One region of the Pseudonocardia spirodelae genome, then DNA from elsewhere that is predicted to be linked to it. Evidence: riboswitches for the same ligand, from Rfam matches in the RefSeq annotation. Region 1 holds a riboswitch; each other region holds the start of a gene.

Region 1 (5,484 bases):
GAGGCCTGATCGCGGGTGGTCCGGACACCCGTCCGCGGGCCGGGACGGGTCAGACGGACAGGGCCAGGCCCCGGGCGCGCAGCACCCGTCGCTCCAGCGGCCGGAACACCAGCAGCTCGATCCCGATGCCGACCACGAGGATCAGCAGGATCGCCGCGAACACCTGCACGATGTCGTTCACGTCGGCGCCGTTCTTCAGGTAGGCGCCCAGCCCGACGCCGAGCGCGGGCCCGGCCGCGATGATCTCCGCGGCCATCAGCGAGCGCCAGGAGAAGGCCCAGCCCTGCTTGCACCCGGCGAGGTAGCCGGGCAGCGCCGCGGGGAGCAGGACGTGGCGGGCCATCCGGTAGCCGGTGGCGCCGAGGACCTGCCCGGCGCGGGGCAGGATCGGCGGCACCTGGTCGATGCCCGCGACCAGCCCGTTCGCGATCGACGGCACCGAGCCGAGCAGGACCACGAAGAACACCGTGGCGTCGGTGAGGCCGAACCACAGCACCGCGGCCGGGACCCACGCCACCGACGGCAGCGACTGCAGCCCCGTCAGCAGCGGCCCGATCCCGGCCCGCACCACCGGCACCTTCGCGACGACGAGTCCGAGCGGTGTCGCGATCACCAGTGCCAGCAGGAAACCGAGGGCGGCGCGGCTGACCGAGGTCCACAGGATCGAGAAGATCTCCCCGGTGACCACGGTCCGCCCGAACGCCTCCGCGACGTCCCCGGGGGCGGGCAGCTGGTACTCCGGCAGCACGGCCGAGGCCCACACGACCTGCCAGACCAGCACGATCAGGGCGAGCGCGACGATCGGCGGCAGCCATGCCCGCAGGAACCGCTGCCACCACGGCGTGGTCCGCTCGACGGGGGTGTCGAGCGCGTCCAGCCCGGCGACGGCGGCCGCGGAGTCGCGGTCGTCGTTCACGACGGCGATCGAGGTGTCCTCACGCGGCATGGCTGGTGATCACCTGCCGCAGCCGTCCGGTGATGTCGTCGTGCAGCGCGGTCCGGGCCTCGGTGTCGTGCCCGCCGGCGGGCACCGTCCACTCGCGCACGACGGTGCCGGGCCGCGAGGACAGCAGCACGACCCGCTCGGCGAGCCGGACGGCCTCGCGGACGTCGTGGGTCACGAACACGACGGTCGTGCCGGTGGCCCGCCACACGCGCAGCAGCTCGCCCTGCAGGACGTCGCGGGTGATCGCGTCGAGCGCGGCGAACGGCTCGTCCATCAGCAGCAGCCCGCCCGCACCGGGCGCGTCGCCGAGCCCGGTGGCCGCGGCCAGCGCGCGGGCCAGCGACACCCGCTGGCGCATGCCGCCGGAGAGCTCGTGCGGGCGCTTGGCGCCCAGCCCCTCCAGGCGCACCAGCGCGAGCAGCTCCTCGGCCCGCGCGCGGCGGGCCGCCCGGCCGTGCCCGGCGAGCTGCAGGGGCAGCTCGACGTTGCGCAGCGCGGTCAGCCACGGCATCAGCGCGGCCTCCTGGAACATGAACGACGGCCGGGGCGCCCCCACCGCCACGGTGCCGGAGGTGGGGGCGTCGAGCCCGGCGAGCAGGTTGAGCAGCGTCGACTTGCCGCAGCCGGACGCGCCGAGCACGCAGACGAACTCGCCGTCGCCGACCGTGAGGTCGATCCCGTGGAGCGCGGTCACCGCCCCGGCCCCGGTGCCGAAGGTCTTGGCGACCCCGGACAGCGCGACGGCGGTGTCGCGGGCCGGCGGGCGCCGGGTGGTCAGGTCGACCGTCATCGGTGGTTCCCCTCGTCGATCGGAAAGGTCAGTTCGCGGCGGCGAGGCCGGCCGGGTCCACGGCGGCCTCCCCGGAGCTCGTCCGGACCGCGTCGACCGCGGTCGGGTCGAGGAAGCCGGTCAGGTCCGCCTCGCTCGTCGCGATGCCCGCCGTGACCGAGTCCTTCGCCAGCTGCGGGAAGGTGGAGGCGAGCGGGTCGGTGTCGAAGGACAGCTCGGTGAACGCGCGGTCGAGGATGTTGGCCGCCAGCGGCTTGCCGGTGATCTCGGCGATCGCCTGGTTGGAGACGGTCCTGGCCTGCGCGGGGTCGTCGCGGATGAGGGCGATGGCCTTCTGCTCGCCGCGCAGGATCGCCTCGACGGTCTGCGGGTGCTGCGCCAGGAACTCGGTCCGGACGATGACGACGGTCGTCGGGAACCTCCCGCCGGGCCACAGCGACTTCTCGTCGACCAGGACCTTCGCCCCGGCGTCGACCAGGCGCGAGCTCCACGGCTCGGGCAGCCAGCCGCCGGCGACCTTGCCCTGCTTGAACAGGTCGAGGGTCTGCGGGTTCTCGATGTTCTGCACGGTCACCGCGTCCGGGCCGGAGCCGATCGGGAGGTCGTTCTCCTTCAGCCAGGTCTTGAACGCGATGTCCTGGGTGTTGCCGAGCTGCGGCGTCGCGATGATCGTGCCCTTGAGCTGCTCGGGCGAGGTGATGTCGGGCCGGGTGACCAGCTGGGCGCCGGCCGAGGTGGAGCCCGCGACGAGGCGCACGGCCTCGCCGTCGGACTTGGTGAAGGCGTTGATCGCCGGGCCGGAGCCGATGAACGCGACGTCGATCGAGCCGCCGAGCAGGGCGTTGACCTGGTCCGGCCCCGCGTTGAAGGTCTGGGTGGTGAGCTTCGTGCTCCCCAGCTCGGCGGCGAACAGGCCCTGCGTCACCCCGACCAGCGCCGGGGTGTGGGTGATGTTCGGGAAGTAGCCGAGACGCACCTCGGCGGCCGGGGAGGTCGCGCCGCCGGACGCGGCGGGGGCGCTCTCCTCGGCGCGGGAGCAGCCGGCCAGCAGCCCGACGGCGGTGAGCAGCGCGAGCAGGACGGCGGCGGTGCGCGCCCGGGATCCGGGGCGCGGGACGTGCGGGGACATCGCGGGACGGGGTCCTTCCGTGGGGGCGGCGCGGACGGGTGCCGCCGCGCGCCGGGGCCGGCCGGCCCTGGGCGAGGGCGTGCCGGGGGAGGGGGACGGGTGCGGGCCGGACGGTGTCCGGCGGGCGATCCCGGTCGGCGGATGCCCCGCCCGCGGGGCGCGTGGCGTTACCGGTGACCGGAGGGGACCGTCAGCGACACAGCTCGCTGTAGGCGGGCGCGCGCCGGCTCGGCCAGAACTCCTCGAGGCCGGTCGGGCGCAGCGGGACCACGCGCAGGGTCCGGGGGACGGAGGCCGTCGCGGGCCGCACGAACCGCTGCGGGCGCGAGGGCCGCCGCTGGCTCGTCGTCACCCGGACAGGGTGCGTCGTGGTCACCTCCCCGGACAACCCCGCGTCCACCGACCAGGAAACCGGGCGAGGTGTCCGGACAGGTCGTGGCGTCGGACCCCGTCGATTCCGCAGGTCGGGAGGGGTGCTGCGGTGCGGGTCACTCGGTCGCGGTGCGGGTTGACACCGTCGGGTGCCTCGTCCCTACAGTCGGCGGGTACACCATCCGGAGCGGCCGAGAGACCCGGCTCGACGACGCCGCAGCAACCCCCCGCAGCACGTGGGTGAGGGTGCTCCAGCCGGGACCGATGGAGGACATCATGCGGTCGATCGCCGAGCAGGTGCGCGCGGCGCACCATCCCCGCTACCGCCGCCACGTCGATCTCATGCGGGTGGCGGGCGCCGCCTGTCGGGGCTGATCCGCTCCCGTCGTCCGACCCCGGACCGCGGCGTCCTGCCGCGCCACCCCGTTCCGTCGCACCGCCGTGCGGCGAGGAAGCGATACTCGTATGTCCACATCGGACACTTCCGGCCGTCCGCTGCACCTGGCGGTCGCCCTCGACGGTGCCGGCTGGCACCCCGCCGCCTGGCGCGAGCCGGGCGCACGTCCCGCCGAGCTGTTCGGCGCCCGCTACTGGACCGGTCTGGCCCGCACCGCCGAGCGCGGCCTGCTCGACCTGCTGACGATCGAGGACGGGTTCGGGCTGCAGTCCGGGGGCCACCTCGCCGGGGCCGAGCGGCGCACCGACCGGGTGCAGGGCCGGCTTGACGCGTCGCTGGTCGCGGCGTTCCTGGCCCCTTCGACGTCGCGGATCGGGCTGGTGCCGACCGTCACGACCACCCACACCGAGCCGTTCCACGTCGCCTCGGCGCTGGCCACGCTCGACCACGACAGCCACGGCCGCGCCGGGTGGCGGGTGCAGACCTCGGTGCGGGCCGACGAGGCCGCCCACGTGGGCCGGCGCACGATCCCGCCGCTGCGCCGTGCCGACCTGGGCACGCCCGCGGCGCGCCGGCTCGTCGCCGAGCTGTTCGGCGAGGCCGCCGACGCCGTCGAGGTCGTCCGCAGGCTGTGGGACTCCTGGGAGGACGACGCCGAGATCCGTGACGCGCTCACCGGCCGGTTCGTCGACCGCGACAAGCTGCACCGCGTCGACTTCGCCGGCGAGCACTTCGGCGTCGCCGGGCCGTCGATCGTGCCCCGGCCCCCGCAGGGCCAGCCACTGGTCGTGTCCCTGGCCCACGGCTACGAGGCGGCGCTGCTCGCCGCCCGCGTCGGCGACGTCGTGCTCACCACCCCGGCCGACGCCGACGACGCCGCCCGCGTCGTCGCCCAGGTCCGGGCCGCCGAGCACGCGGCCGGACGGACCGCGCCCCCGCTGCGGGTGCTCGGTGACGTGGTCGTCGTCCTCGCGGCGGGCGAGGCCGCCGCCCGCGACCGCCTCGCCCGCCTCGACGCGCTCGACCCGCTCTCCTCCGACGCCGCGGTCCTCGCGACCACCCCCGCACGGCTCGCCGACACGCTGCTGGACTGGCGCCGCGCCGGTCTCGACGGGTTCCGGCTGCGCCCGGCCGTCCTGCCCACCGACCTCGACGCGGTCGTCGACGGCCTGGTCCCCGAGCTGCAGGCCCGCGGGGCGTTCCGCACCTCCTACGGCGAGACCACGCTGCGCGCCCGCTTCGGGCTGCCCCGCCCGGTCAGCCGCTACGCCGACGGGGCCACCCCCGCCCTCGTCCCGACCCCCGCAGGAGCCGGCGCATGAGCCGCAGGAAGCAGATCGTCCTGGGTGCCTACTTCCCGGGCGTCAACCACGACACCGTCTGGAGCGACCCCGCCTCCGGCAGCCACATCGACTGGGAGTCCTTCGAGCACTGGGCCCGCACAGCCGAGCGCGGGAAGCTCGACCTGCTGTTCCTCGCCGAGGGGCTGCGGCTGCGCACCCGCGGCGGCGAGGTCTTCGACCAGGACGTCGTCGGGCGCCCGGACACCTTCACCGTGCTCGCCGCGCTGGCCGCGGTCACCGAGCACGTCGGGCTGGCCGGCACGATCAACTCCACCTTCAACGAGCCCTACGAGCTGGCGCGCAAGTTCGCCACCCTCGACCTGCTCTCCGGCGGCCGCGCCGCGTGGAACGTCGTGACCAGCTCCGACGCCCCCACCGGCGAGAACTTCCGCCGCGGGGCGTTCCTCGGGCACCACCAGCGCTACGAGCGCGCGGGGGAGACCCTCGCCGCGGTCCGCGCGCTGTGGGACTCCTGGGGTTCCGACGCCGTCGTGGCCGACCCCGCGT
Region 2 (5,484 bases), on a different contig from region 1:
GGTCTCGTTACGCTCCTGTGATCGAGGGGACCCCAGCCCCGTCGGAGAGGTAGTCGTGACCCGACCCCACAACCCGCCGCCGGACGGTGCCGGACGGACCGACCGGTCCGACCGGCGCGACTCCGCCGGGCGCACGAGCCGGCTGCCGGCCGCGACGCAGCGGATCCCGGTCCCGCCGACCCAGCAGCTGCCCGTCCGGACCGAGCTGCTGCCCGAGTCCCCGCAGGACGGCCCGACCCGCGCGATGCGCCAGGTCCGCGCCCGCACCGAGGACGGCGCCTGGCCCGCCATCCCGATGCTGCCCGTCATCCGGCCCGACGAGTCCGACCCGCTGTCGGAGGCCGACCGGGTGCGCGGGCACCGCGGGATGCGCGCCCTGCGCGAGACGATCGAGCGTCTCGAGGACCCGGACGTCCCCGCGTGGCCCGAGGAGCACCGCGACCGGCCGGGCCCGCCGGGCCTTCCGTAGAGTCGGCGGACGTGCCGTTCCAGCCCCCCGCGCCGCACCCGTCCGGTGCGCGGCCCCCGGCGATCCCGCCGGCCCTGGTGCCGCGCCACATCGCACTCGTGATGGACGGCAACGGCCGCTGGGCCAACGCCCGCGGCCTGCCCCGCACCGAGGGGCACAAGCGCGGCGAGGCGTCGCTGATGGACGTCGCGCGCGGGTGCATCGACATGGGCGTGCGCTGGCTGTCGGCGTACGCGTTCTCCACCGAGAACTGGCGGCGCAGCCCGGACGAGGTCCGGTTCCTCATGGGCTTCAACCGCGACGTGATCCGCCGCCGCGTCGACGAGATGGACGCGATGGGCGTGCGCGTGCGCTGGGCCGGGCGCCGCCCCCGGCTGTGGCGCTCGGTGATCAAGGAGCTGGAGATCGCGGAGGAGCGGACCCGCGGCAACGACGTGCTCGACCTGACCATGTGCGTGAACTACGGCGGCCGCGCGGAGATCGTGGACTCGGTCCGGCAGATCGCGCGGCTCGCCGCCGAGGGCCGGATCAACCCCGACAAGATCGACGAGCGGATGCTGGCGCGCCACCTCGACGAGCCCGACATGCCCGACGTCGACCTGTTCGTGCGTTCCTCGGGCGAGCAGCGGACGTCGAACTTCCTGCTGTGGCAGAGCGCCTACGCCGAGATGGTCTTCCTGGACACGCTGTTCCCCGACTTCGACCGGCGCCACATCTGGCAGGCCGTCGAGATCTACGCCCGCCGGGACCGGCGCTTCGGCGGAGCCGTGGACGCGGCGGGGGCGGGCTCGTGACCGGCGAGGTCATCACCCGGATGCTCGCCACCGCCCGGGGTGCGCTGGAGCGGTTCCACGACGTCACCGTCGACGACGACGGCGCGCTCACCTTCGCCCACGGCGGGGTCCTGTGCGTGGTGCAGGGCACCGAGCTGGAGGACGGGCTGCCCGTCCTCAACCTGACCTGCGTGGTCGCCTGGGACCTGCCCGAGGGCGACGACCCCGCCGAGGACGTGCCCCGGCGGGTCGGCCTCGGCGTCGGGGAGGGCCTGTTCGGGACGCCGCGCGTGGTGCGCGGGGAGCGCGGCTGGGACGTGACGCTGCGCTACGCGTTCCCCGCCGCCGGGCTCGCCCAGGGGCCGATGGGCACGCTGCTGATGCTGGTGGTGTCCTCGGCGTCGAGCATGCGCGCCGAGCTGGTCGGGGGCTGAGCGCCGCCGCGACCGGCCGGGGGCCGTCCCCGTCGGACGGCCGCCCGGGCCCGGCGACGGCGGGTCACCCCGCCCCGGCGGCGTCCTGCTCGTCGTGCAGGTGCACCACCGGCAGCGCGGCGAGCGTGCCCGGGGTCATCGCGTGGGCGACGCCGAGCACGTCGTTCTGCGCCTTCGTCATCCGCGCGTCGACCAGCCCGGACAGCGCGTAGGCGACCCGGCCGAGCAGCCGCACGGTGGTCTCGTCGACCAGCGGGCGCGGCGTCGAGACGACGGCGATCCCGCGCGGGGTCCCGTCGTTGGACTGGGCCACGCCGATCGAGTAGGACTCGCGCGGGTTGACGTGCCGCGACGCGTAGTGGTCGCGCAGCGTCGAGACCATGTCGTGGAAGCCGCTCACGTCCCCCTCGAGCTCCAGTGAGGCCAGGTCCTCGCGGGTCAGTACCTTCGTGCGCCCGGAGAAGCAGCGGACGTAGCCGACCACCGCCCCCGTCCACAACGCCTCGACCAGCGCGGGGTCGGCGTCCACCCGGACCGGCCCGGACTCGGGCCCGCCCAGCGCGGTCACCAGGTGCTCGCAGCAGCGCAGCACGTACTGCAGATCGTCGAAGACGGCGGCGAGCTGGGCCAGCTCCCCGGACTCCGGGACGTCGATCCGCCGGACGGTGCCGGGTGCCTCGTGCGTGTCGGTCATCGTCGACCTCACCTCCACCCCGCGACGCTATCCCGAGTGGCGCTGCTCACGGTGTCGCGATCTGAGACGCCCTGCTACCTTCACCGGCGAAGGTCACGAGTTCCAGCGCGAAGCCCCGGCTCGCTGGGCGGCAACCCTCCTCCGCGGTGGGGTGCCCCGGGTGATGACCGGGCCGCCGCGATCCCGTGGGCGGCAAGCGCGGATCCGGGCCGAGTGCCGGGTCCCCGAGATCCCGCCGGAGGCCGGATCATGACCCTCGCCCTGTCGCGCCCCGTCCAGCACGCGCTGCCCCGCGTCGTCGGGGCGGAGCTGACCGTCCCGCTCGTCGACGGCGGGTGGGTCCGCTACTGCGACCTCGACTCCGCGGCCTCCGCACCGGCGCTGGAGCCGGTCGCCGCGCACGTCGCGCAGGTGCTGCCGTACCACGGCAGCGTGCACCGCGGCGCCGGCTGGACCTCGAAGGTCTGCACCGCGCTCGTCGAGAACGCCCGCGCCGACGTCGCCCGCTTCGTCCGCGCCCGCGGCGGCGACACGGTCGTGTTCACCCGCAACACCACCGACGCGCTCGGCCTGCTCGCCCGCGCCGTCCCCGGCCCGGTGGTGACCCTGGACCTGGAGCACCACGCGACGCTGCTGGCCTGGCGCGGCCGCGAGCACCGCGTGGTGCGCGCCGCGACGACGGTGGCCGGCACCCTCGACGCGCTGCGCGCCGAGCTGGCCGCCCGTCCGGACGCCGCGCTCGTCGCCGTCACGGGGGCGTCGAACGTGACCGGCGAGCTGCTGCCGGTCGCCGAGATCGCCGCGATCGCGCACGCCGCGGGCGCCCGGCTGTGCGTCGACGCCGCCCAGCTGGCCCCGCACCGCCGCGTCGACCTGGCCGGCTGGGACGCCGACTACGTCGCGCTGTCCGGGCACAAGCTGTACGCGCCGTGGGGCGCCGGGGCGCTGGTCGGGCGCCGCGACTGGCTCGACGCGGCCGAGCCGCACGTCGCGGGCGGGGGAGCGGTCCGGTCGGTGGCCGTGCACGACGGCGCCACCGCCACCGCGTGGCTGCCCGCGCCGCAGCGGCACGAGGGCGGCACCCCGAACGTGCTCGGCGCCGCCGCGCTGGGTGCCGCCTGCCGCGTCCTCGACGAGCTGGTCGACGACGCCGTCCCGGCGCACGAGCGCGCGCTCGCGGCCCGGCTGCACGCCGGTCTGGCGACGGTGCCGGGCCTGCGCGTGCTGTCGTGCTTCGACGACGCGGCCGACCGCACCGCGACGGTGTCGTTCACGCTGGGGGAGCTGCCCGCGGGGCTCGTCGCGGCGGCGCTGTCGGCCGAGCACGGCATCGGCGTGCGCGACGGCCGGTTCTGCGCCCACCCGCTGCTGGAGCGGCTCACCGGCGGGCGTGACGCCGTCCGGGCCTCGCTCGGGCTGCGCACCACCACCGACGACGTCGACCGCCTCGTCACGGCGCTGCACGCGCTCGCACGGCGCGGACCCGGCTGGACCTACGCCCTGGTCGACGGCCGCTGGGCGCCCACGCCCGACCCGCGTCCGGCCGACCCGTTCGCCCGCGGCGCCGAGCCCGCCGCCGTGCCCGGCTGCGGGGACTGAGACGGGTCAGGCGGCCGAGCAGCGCCCGCAGACGCCGAAGATCTCCAGGGTGTGGGACACCTCGGTGAAGCCGTGCTTCTGCGCGACCGACTCGGTCCACGACTCGACGGCCGGGCCCTCGATCTCGACGGCGGCGCCGCACCGGCGGCACACCAGGTGATGGTGGTGGTGCTCGGTCTCGCAGCGCCGGTAGACGGCCTCGCCGGACGCGGTCCGCAGTACGTCGACCTCGCCGCCGTCGGCGAGGGTCTGCAGGGTGCGGTAGACCGTGGTCAGCCCGATTCCCTCACCGCCGCGGCGCAGCTCCTCGTGGATCTCCTGCGCGGAGCGGAAGTCCTCCAGCCGGTCCAGCAGCGCGGTCACCGCGGCCCGCTGCCGGGTGGCGCGGATGCCTCGCGGCCCGGCGGTGGACCGCTCGGCCGTCGTCTCGGTCACGTCTCCTCCTCCACGTGGGCCACGGCGTCCACGACGATGTGCGCCAGGTGGTCGTCCACCAGCGAGTACAGCACCTCACGGCCCTTGCGTTCGCCCTCGACCACCCCGGCGGCCTTCAGCACCCGCAGGTGCTGGCTGATCAGCGGCTGGGTGACACCGAGTGCGTCGACGAGATCGTGCACGCACCGCGAGTGTTCCAGCAGCTGCAGCACGATCGCGATCCGGACCGGTGCCGCCAGCGCCCGCAGCAGGTCCCCGGCGGCGGCGAGGGTGCGGGGGTCGCGGGTGGGGCCCGGCTCGGGCGCGGGCGGGTGGTCGTCGGCCCCGTGCCGGTCGCTCCCCTGCGCGTGCGTGGTCTGAGCTGCGGCAGACATCTGGTTGACCGTCCCGTCCCCCGGGGGCGGCGGCCACACCCCCCGGCGCTGCTGTGCCGTGCCGGCCGCTCCCGACATGGTAGGCGTGTTCGTTATCGTCGCCGCGTGCTGCTGGTCTGCCGGTTCCGCGTGTCCCCCTCCGACGCCGACGCGTTCACCGCCCGCGCCGCCCGCGCGCTGGAGCTGCTCGCCGCGCGTCCCGGCTGTCGCGGGGGCGAGGCGGGCCGCGCGATCGAGGACGCGGGGCAGTGGGTGCTGACCGTCCGGTTCGACTCCGTCGACGCCTACCGCCGCGCCCTGGGGCCCTTCGAGATCCGCGAGCACGTGCACCCCCTGCTGGCCGAGGCCGACACCACGGTGGAGCAGACCCACGAGACCCTCCTGTCCGCCGCCCCCGGCGCCGCCGCGGTGCACCACCCGAGCCTGCTGGCCGGGGGCCCGGTGGGCGGCGACGGGGGATCGGTGGCGGGTCGGTAATCTGGGGCACCCCCGGTGTCCGGGGGTCGTTCCGTTCCACGTCCCTGGAGTACCGCAGTGGCCAGCAAGCCCACCTCCGCCAAGATCGAGACCATCGTCGCGCTGACCAAGCGGCGCGGATTCGTCTTCGCCTCCGGTGAGATCTACGGCGGTACCCGGTCGGCGTGGGACTACGGGCCCCTCGGCGTCGAGCTGAAGGACAACATCAAGCGCCAGTGGTGGAAGACCA
Region 3 (5,484 bases), on a different contig from region 1:
GGTGTGCTCGGGGCCGTGCTGTCCGCGCTCAGCCCGTGGGCGGCGTGGGTCTGCGCGTGGCTGGCCGGGCCGTTCGTCCGGTGGCTGGTGCTCGTCGGGGACCGGGCCGCCGCGGTCCCGGGGGCGACGGTGCCGTGGCCGGCCGGGGTGGGCGGCGCGCTGCTGCTCACCGGCCTGCTGCTGGGGCTGCTCGCGATGGGGCGGGTGCCGCGACTGCGGGCGTTGCTGCTGGCCCTGCTGGTCGGGCTGCTGGTGGTGCTGGTGCCGACCCGGTTCGCACCACCGGGCTGGCCGCCCGCGGGCTGGCGGATGGTGGCCTGCGACGTCGGGCAGGGCGATGCGCTCGTGCTGGCGACCGGTGTGGCCGGGCACGCCGTGCTCGTCGACACCGGACCCGGCGACGACGCCGTCGACACCTGCCTGGACCGGCTCGGCGTGCGGGTCCTCGAACTGGTCGTGATCACCCACTTCCACGCCGATCACGACGGCGGCCTGGCCGGCGCGCTGCGCGGGCGGGCCACGGGCGGGATCGCGGTCGGCCCGGTGCGCGAACCCGCGTCCGGGCTGCGCGAGATCACCCGGCACGCCGCGGCGGCCGGCGCGCCCGTCGTCGGGCTCGCCCGCGGCATGGAGCTGGGCTGGCCGGAGCTGCGCCTGCAGGTCCTCGGGCCCGTGCACCCGCCCGTGACGGTCGACGGCAGCGACGGCACCGCGGTCAACGACATCTCGCTGCTGCTGCGCGCCACGACGCCGGCCGCGACCGTGCTGCTCACCGGGGACGCCGAGCTCGCCGCCCAGGACGACCTGCTCGCCTCCGGCGCGGACCTGCGGGCCGACGTGCTGAAGATGCCGCACCACGGCTCGCGTAAGGTGCTGCCCGCGCTGATCGGGGCCGTCGCGCCGCGGGCGGCGGTGATCAGCGTCGGGAACGGCAACACCTACCACCACCCCAACCCGGAGCTGGTGGACCGGCTCGCCGCCGCAGGGATCCTGGTCGCCCGCACCGACCGGTCCGGCGACCTCGCCCTGACCGGCGACGACCCGGCCGGGCTGGCGGTGGTCGCCCGGGGCGACCCCCGCCCGGCGCCCGGCCGGCGGGGCCGGTCAGCCCCGGTTCGCCAGCGCCTCGCGCACCGCGCGCGATGTCGACGGCACCGTCGCGGTCGGGCCGACCTCGCCGGAGACGGCGTCGAGGGTCTTGAGACCGTCGCCGGTGATCATCAGGACGGTCTCGGCGTCGGGGTCGAGCGTCCCCGCCTCGAGCAGCTTCTTCGTGGTCGCGACGGTGACCCCGCCGGCGGTCTCGGCGAACACGCCCTCGGTGCGGGCCAGCAGCCGGATCCCGGCGACGACCTCCTCGTCGGACACGTGCCCGACCGAGCCACCGGTGCGCCGCACCGAGTCCAGGACGTACGGGCCGTCGGCCGGGTTGCCGATCGCCAGCGAGCGGGCGATGGTGTCCGGCTTCTGCGGCTGGATCACGTCGTGGCCGGCCTCGAAGGCGGACGCGACCGGGGAACAGCCGGTGGCCTGCGCCCCGAACACGGTGTAGGGCGTCGGCTCGACGAGGCCGAGCTCGCCGAGCTCGGTGAACCCCTTGTCGATCTTCGTGAGCTGCGAGCCGGAGGCGACCGGCACGACGACCTGCTCCGGCAGCCGCCAGCCGAGCTGCTCGGCGACCTCGTAGCCCAGCGTCTTGGAGCCCTCGGCGTAGTACGGCCGGACGTTGACGTTCACGAACGCCCAGTCCTCGTGCTCGGCGGCCAGCTCGGTGGCGAGCCGGTTGACGTCGTCGTAGTTGCCGTCGACGGCGAGCAGGGTGCCGCCGTACACCGCGGTGGTGACGATCTTGGCCTGCTCCAGGGAGGACGGGATCAGCACCACCGAGTCCCACCCGGCGCGGGCGGCCGCGGCGGCGACGGCGTTGGCCAGGTTGCCCGTCGAGGGGCAGCAGAGCACGGAGAAGCCCAGCTCACGGGCCGCGGCGAGCGCGACGGCCACGACCCGGTCCTTGAAGGAGTGGGTCGGGTTGCCGGTGTCGTCCTTGATCCAGATCTTGCGGACGCCGAGCGCGCGCGCCAGGTTGTCGGCCTCGATCAGCCGGGTCAGGCCGGGCTCGGTGTTGGCGTGCTGCTCGACGGTCGAGGGGACCGGCAGCAGGTCCTTGTAGCGCCAGATCGACTTCGGGCCGGCCTCGATGGAGGCGCGGGTGACCGCCGGGAACTCGTAGGCGACCTCGAGCGGGCCGAAACAGCGCGGACAGGCGAACTCCGCCGCGAGCGGGATGCGGTGCCGGCACTCGCGGCAGGACAGCGCCCGCGCGGAGCCCAGGTCGTAGGCGGGGGTGGTTTCGGGCGCAGCAGTGAGAGTCACGAGATCTCCTCATCTGTCCCGCCGGGTGCGGCGGGCCGGAATTGGCACCGTGTTCGTCGACGTCCTCACCGCGCGGAGCGCGCAGGTGTGGGCGGATCGTCGTGCGACGCCGGTTGCCGGGGCTTCAACGGGCCGTTCCCTCTGCCCCTCTGGATGAGCCATATGCGGTTGTGGTGTCCCGGCGCGGTGGCCGGAAACGGTCATGACCGTACGCGAGACGGTCGCGTCCCCGCCAGGAGGTGTCCTCCGGACGGGACGCGGGTCACGGGTTGTCGGGGGTGTGGGCCACGATGGGGGGGTGAGCGCGACGAAGGCCCCGGCCCCGCTGCAGCTCGTCGTCGGCGACGAGGAGTTCCTGGCCGAACGCGCCGTGTCCGACCTGGTCCGGCGGGCACGGGGGTCCGATCCGGAGACCGAGCTGCGCCGCTTCCGCACCTCGGAGGTGGCGCCGGGCGAGCTGGCCGGGCACCTGAGCCCGTCGCTGTTCGCGGAGGGCCGGGTGATCGTGCTCACCCACGGCCAGGACGCGGGCAAGGATATGACGGCCGCGCTCGCCGACTACGTGAAGGACCCGGCCGACGGGATCGTGCTCGTGGTCCAGCACGCGGGCGGCGCGAAGGGCAAGGCCGTCCTGGACCTGATGCGCAAGGCCGGGGCGGCCGTGGTCACCTGCAACCGCATCACCCGCGCCGACGAGCGGTCCGACTTCGTCCGCGACGAGGTCCGCCGCCACGGCGGCACGATCACCCCGGGCGCGCTCGCGGTGCTCGTCGAGGCCGTCGGCTCGGACCTGCGGGAGCTGGCGGCCGCGGCCGGGCAGCTCGTCGCGGACACCGGCGGCACGGTCGACGAGACCGGGGTGCGTCGCTACCACCGCGGCCGCGCCGAGTCCTCCGGCTTCGCGGTGGCCGACGCCGCGGTCGCCGGCGACCGCCGTGCGGCGATGGAGGCGCTGCGCTGGGCGCTGGTGCTCGGTGTCCCGCACGTGCTGATCGCCGACGCGCTGGCCGACTCCGTCCGCACCCTGGCCAAGGTGGGCTCGGCGGGGCGCGGCGACCCGAACCGGCTGGCGGGCGAGCTCGGCATGCCGCCGTGGAAGATCCGCAAGGCGCAGCAGACGGTGCGCCAGTGGCGCCCCGAGCAGCTGGCGGTCGCGATCGCGGCGACCGCGCAGGTCAACGCGGACGTCAAGGGCATCGCCGCGGACGCCGAGTACGCCCTGGAACGCGCCGTGCTGGCGGTCGTCGCGGCCCGCGCGGGCCGCTGACCGGGGCGCTGCCCCGAGCCCGGCCGGACGTCGACCAGGAACCACCCCGCACACGACGATGGCGCCGCCCCCGAAGCCGGGGACGGCGCCGTCGGTGAACCGTGGTGGCTCAGGCCTGCACGTCGTTGAGGCGCTTGGCCATCGCGGACTTGCGGTTCGCCGCCTGGTTGCGGTGGATGACGCCCTTGCCGGCCGCCTTGTCCAGAGCCTTGGCCGCCTTGCGCTGCAGCTCCACGACGTTGTCGGCGCCGGAGTCGGCGGCCTCGCGGAAGTGGCGGATGGCGGTCTTGACCGAGGACTTCACCGACTTGTTGCGCTGCCGGCGCTTCTCGTTGGTCTTGACACGCTTGATCTGCGACTTGATGTTGGCCACGTCTGCCTCTGGTCTTCCTGCCTGCTGGTCGGCTGGTGTGTGTGTACGTCCGGTCCGCTCCGGCGGCACCGAACAGCATCACTGGAGAGAGGGTCCAGGCCGTTTCGGGCGAGCACGCCGAGCGCTCGACGCACAAGGTTACCAGCGGCGTCGTCGCGCCCCGGGCCGGGGCACCGGACGCGGCAGGGCGGGAACGTCCCGTCGAGCGTGATCACGGCCCGGTGGCCCTGCGGGTCGGCCACCCGCGCCACGTCGAGCCCGACGTCGACGGCCGGGACGACGCCGTCGCCGGACTCCTCGCGGACGAGCTCGGAGATCGTCGTGCCGCGGACCTGCACCGGCGCCGCGTGACGACCCGCGGTGCCACCACGGCGCCCGCCCGGTACGACATGGGACGATGGGGGCCAGTGCCCGACGCCCCGATGCGACAGCGAAAGCCGAGTACAGCCGAGTGACGACGTACGCCGACCGCACGTTCACCCCGCCGGAGCGCATCCGGAACTTCTGCATCATCGCCCACATCGACCACGGGAAGTCCACCCTGGCCGACCGCATGCTGCAGGTCACGGGGGTGCTCAGCGATCGTGACGCCCGGGCCCAGTACCTCGACCGGATGGACATCGAGCGCGAGCGCGGCATCACGATCAAGGCGCAGAACGTCCGGCTGCCGTGGACCGCGAAGAACGCCGACGGCGAGCCGACCGAGCACGTCCTGCACCTGATCGACACCCCCGGCCACGTCGACTTCACCTACGAGGTCTCCCGTGCGCTCGAGGCGTGCGAGGGCGCGATCCTGCTGGTCGACGCCGCGCAGGGGATCGAGGCGCAGACCCTGGCCAACCTGTACCTGGCCATGGAGAAGGACCTGCACATCATCCCGGTCCTCAACAAGATCGACCTGCCGGCCGCGGACCCGGAGCGCTACGCCGCGGAGATCGCGCACATCACCGGCTGCGAGCCGGAGGACGTGCTGCGCTGCAGCGCGAAGACCGGTGAGGGCGTCGAGGCCGTGCTGGACGCGGTCATCGCCCAGGTCCCGGCCCCGGTCGGCGACGCCGACGCGCCCGCCCGGGCGATGATCTTCGACTCGGTCTACGACACCTACCGCGGCGTCGTCACCTACATCCGGGTCGTCGACGGGAAGCTCTCCCCGCGCGAGAAGATCAAGATGATGTCCACCGGCGCCGAGCACGAGCTGCTCGAGATCGGCATCGTCTCGCCGGAGCCCAAGCCGTCCGACGGCCTGGGGGTCGGCGAGGTCGGCTACCTCATCACCGGTGTGAAGGACGTCCGTCAGTCCAAGGTCGGCGACACCGTCACGTCCAAGCGCAACGGGGCCGCCGAGCCGTTGACCGGCTACCGCGAGCCGCAGCCGATGGTCTACTCCGGGCTCTACCCGATCGACGGCTCCCAGTACCCGGACCTGCGCGAGGCGCTGGACAAGCTGCAGCTCAACGACGCCGCGCTCACC

What was found. Region 1 has a riboswitch for S-adenosylmethionine ahead of WJX68_RS13170 (putative leader peptide). Riboswitches for the same ligand answer to the same signal wherever they lie in the genome.
Region 2: it holds a riboswitch for S-adenosylmethionine, as region 1 does, so the genes downstream of both, WJX68_RS10465 (aminotransferase class V-fold PLP-dependent enzyme) here and WJX68_RS13170 (putative leader peptide) in region 1, are expected to answer to the same signal.
Region 3: it holds a riboswitch for S-adenosylmethionine, as region 1 does, so the genes downstream of both, thrC (threonine synthase) here and WJX68_RS13170 (putative leader peptide) in region 1, are expected to answer to the same signal.

What each region holds. Positions count from the first base shown of each region.
Region 1 covers NZ_JBBJUP010000009.1:147,589-153,072, reverse strand. The annotation lists gene WJX68_RS13190 (ABC transporter permease) at 50-946, opposite strand; gene WJX68_RS13185 (ABC transporter ATP-binding protein) at 936-1,724, opposite strand; gene WJX68_RS13180 (ABC transporter substrate-binding protein) at 1,765-2,865, opposite strand; gene WJX68_RS13175 (hypothetical protein) at 3,056-3,217, opposite strand; SAM riboswitch class I at 3,413-3,508, shown strand; gene WJX68_RS13170 (putative leader peptide) at 3,484-3,612, shown strand; gene WJX68_RS13165 (LLM class flavin-dependent oxidoreductase) at 3,703-4,956, shown strand; gene WJX68_RS13160 (NtaA/DmoA family FMN-dependent monooxygenase) at 4,953-5,484, shown strand, end outside.
Region 2 covers NZ_JBBJUP010000007.1:71,580-77,063, forward strand. The annotation lists gene WJX68_RS10445 (hypothetical protein) at 56-469, shown strand; gene WJX68_RS10450 (isoprenyl transferase) at 481-1,263, shown strand; gene WJX68_RS10455 (hypothetical protein) at 1,284-1,676, shown strand; gene WJX68_RS10460 (hypothetical protein) at 1,741-2,370, opposite strand; SAM riboswitch class IV at 2,462-2,575, shown strand; gene WJX68_RS10465 (aminotransferase class V-fold PLP-dependent enzyme) at 2,620-3,969, shown strand; gene WJX68_RS10470 (Fur family transcriptional regulator) at 3,976-4,404, opposite strand; gene WJX68_RS10475 (ArsR/SmtB family transcription factor) at 4,401-4,778, opposite strand; gene WJX68_RS10480 (antibiotic biosynthesis monooxygenase) at 4,884-5,255, shown strand; gene WJX68_RS10485 (glycine--tRNA ligase) at 5,313-5,484, shown strand, end outside.
Region 3 covers NZ_JBBJUP010000007.1:29,093-34,576, forward strand. The annotation lists partial or broken gene WJX68_RS10235 (ComEC/Rec2 family competence protein) at 1-861, shown strand, start outside; gene thrC (threonine synthase) at 1,105-2,373, opposite strand; SAM riboswitch class I at 2,380-2,533, opposite strand; gene holA (DNA polymerase III subunit delta) at 2,672-3,640, shown strand; gene rpsT (30S ribosomal protein S20) at 3,750-4,013, opposite strand; gene WJX68_RS25220 (cyanase) at 3,941-4,351, opposite strand; gene lepA (translation elongation factor 4) at 4,465-5,484, shown strand, end outside.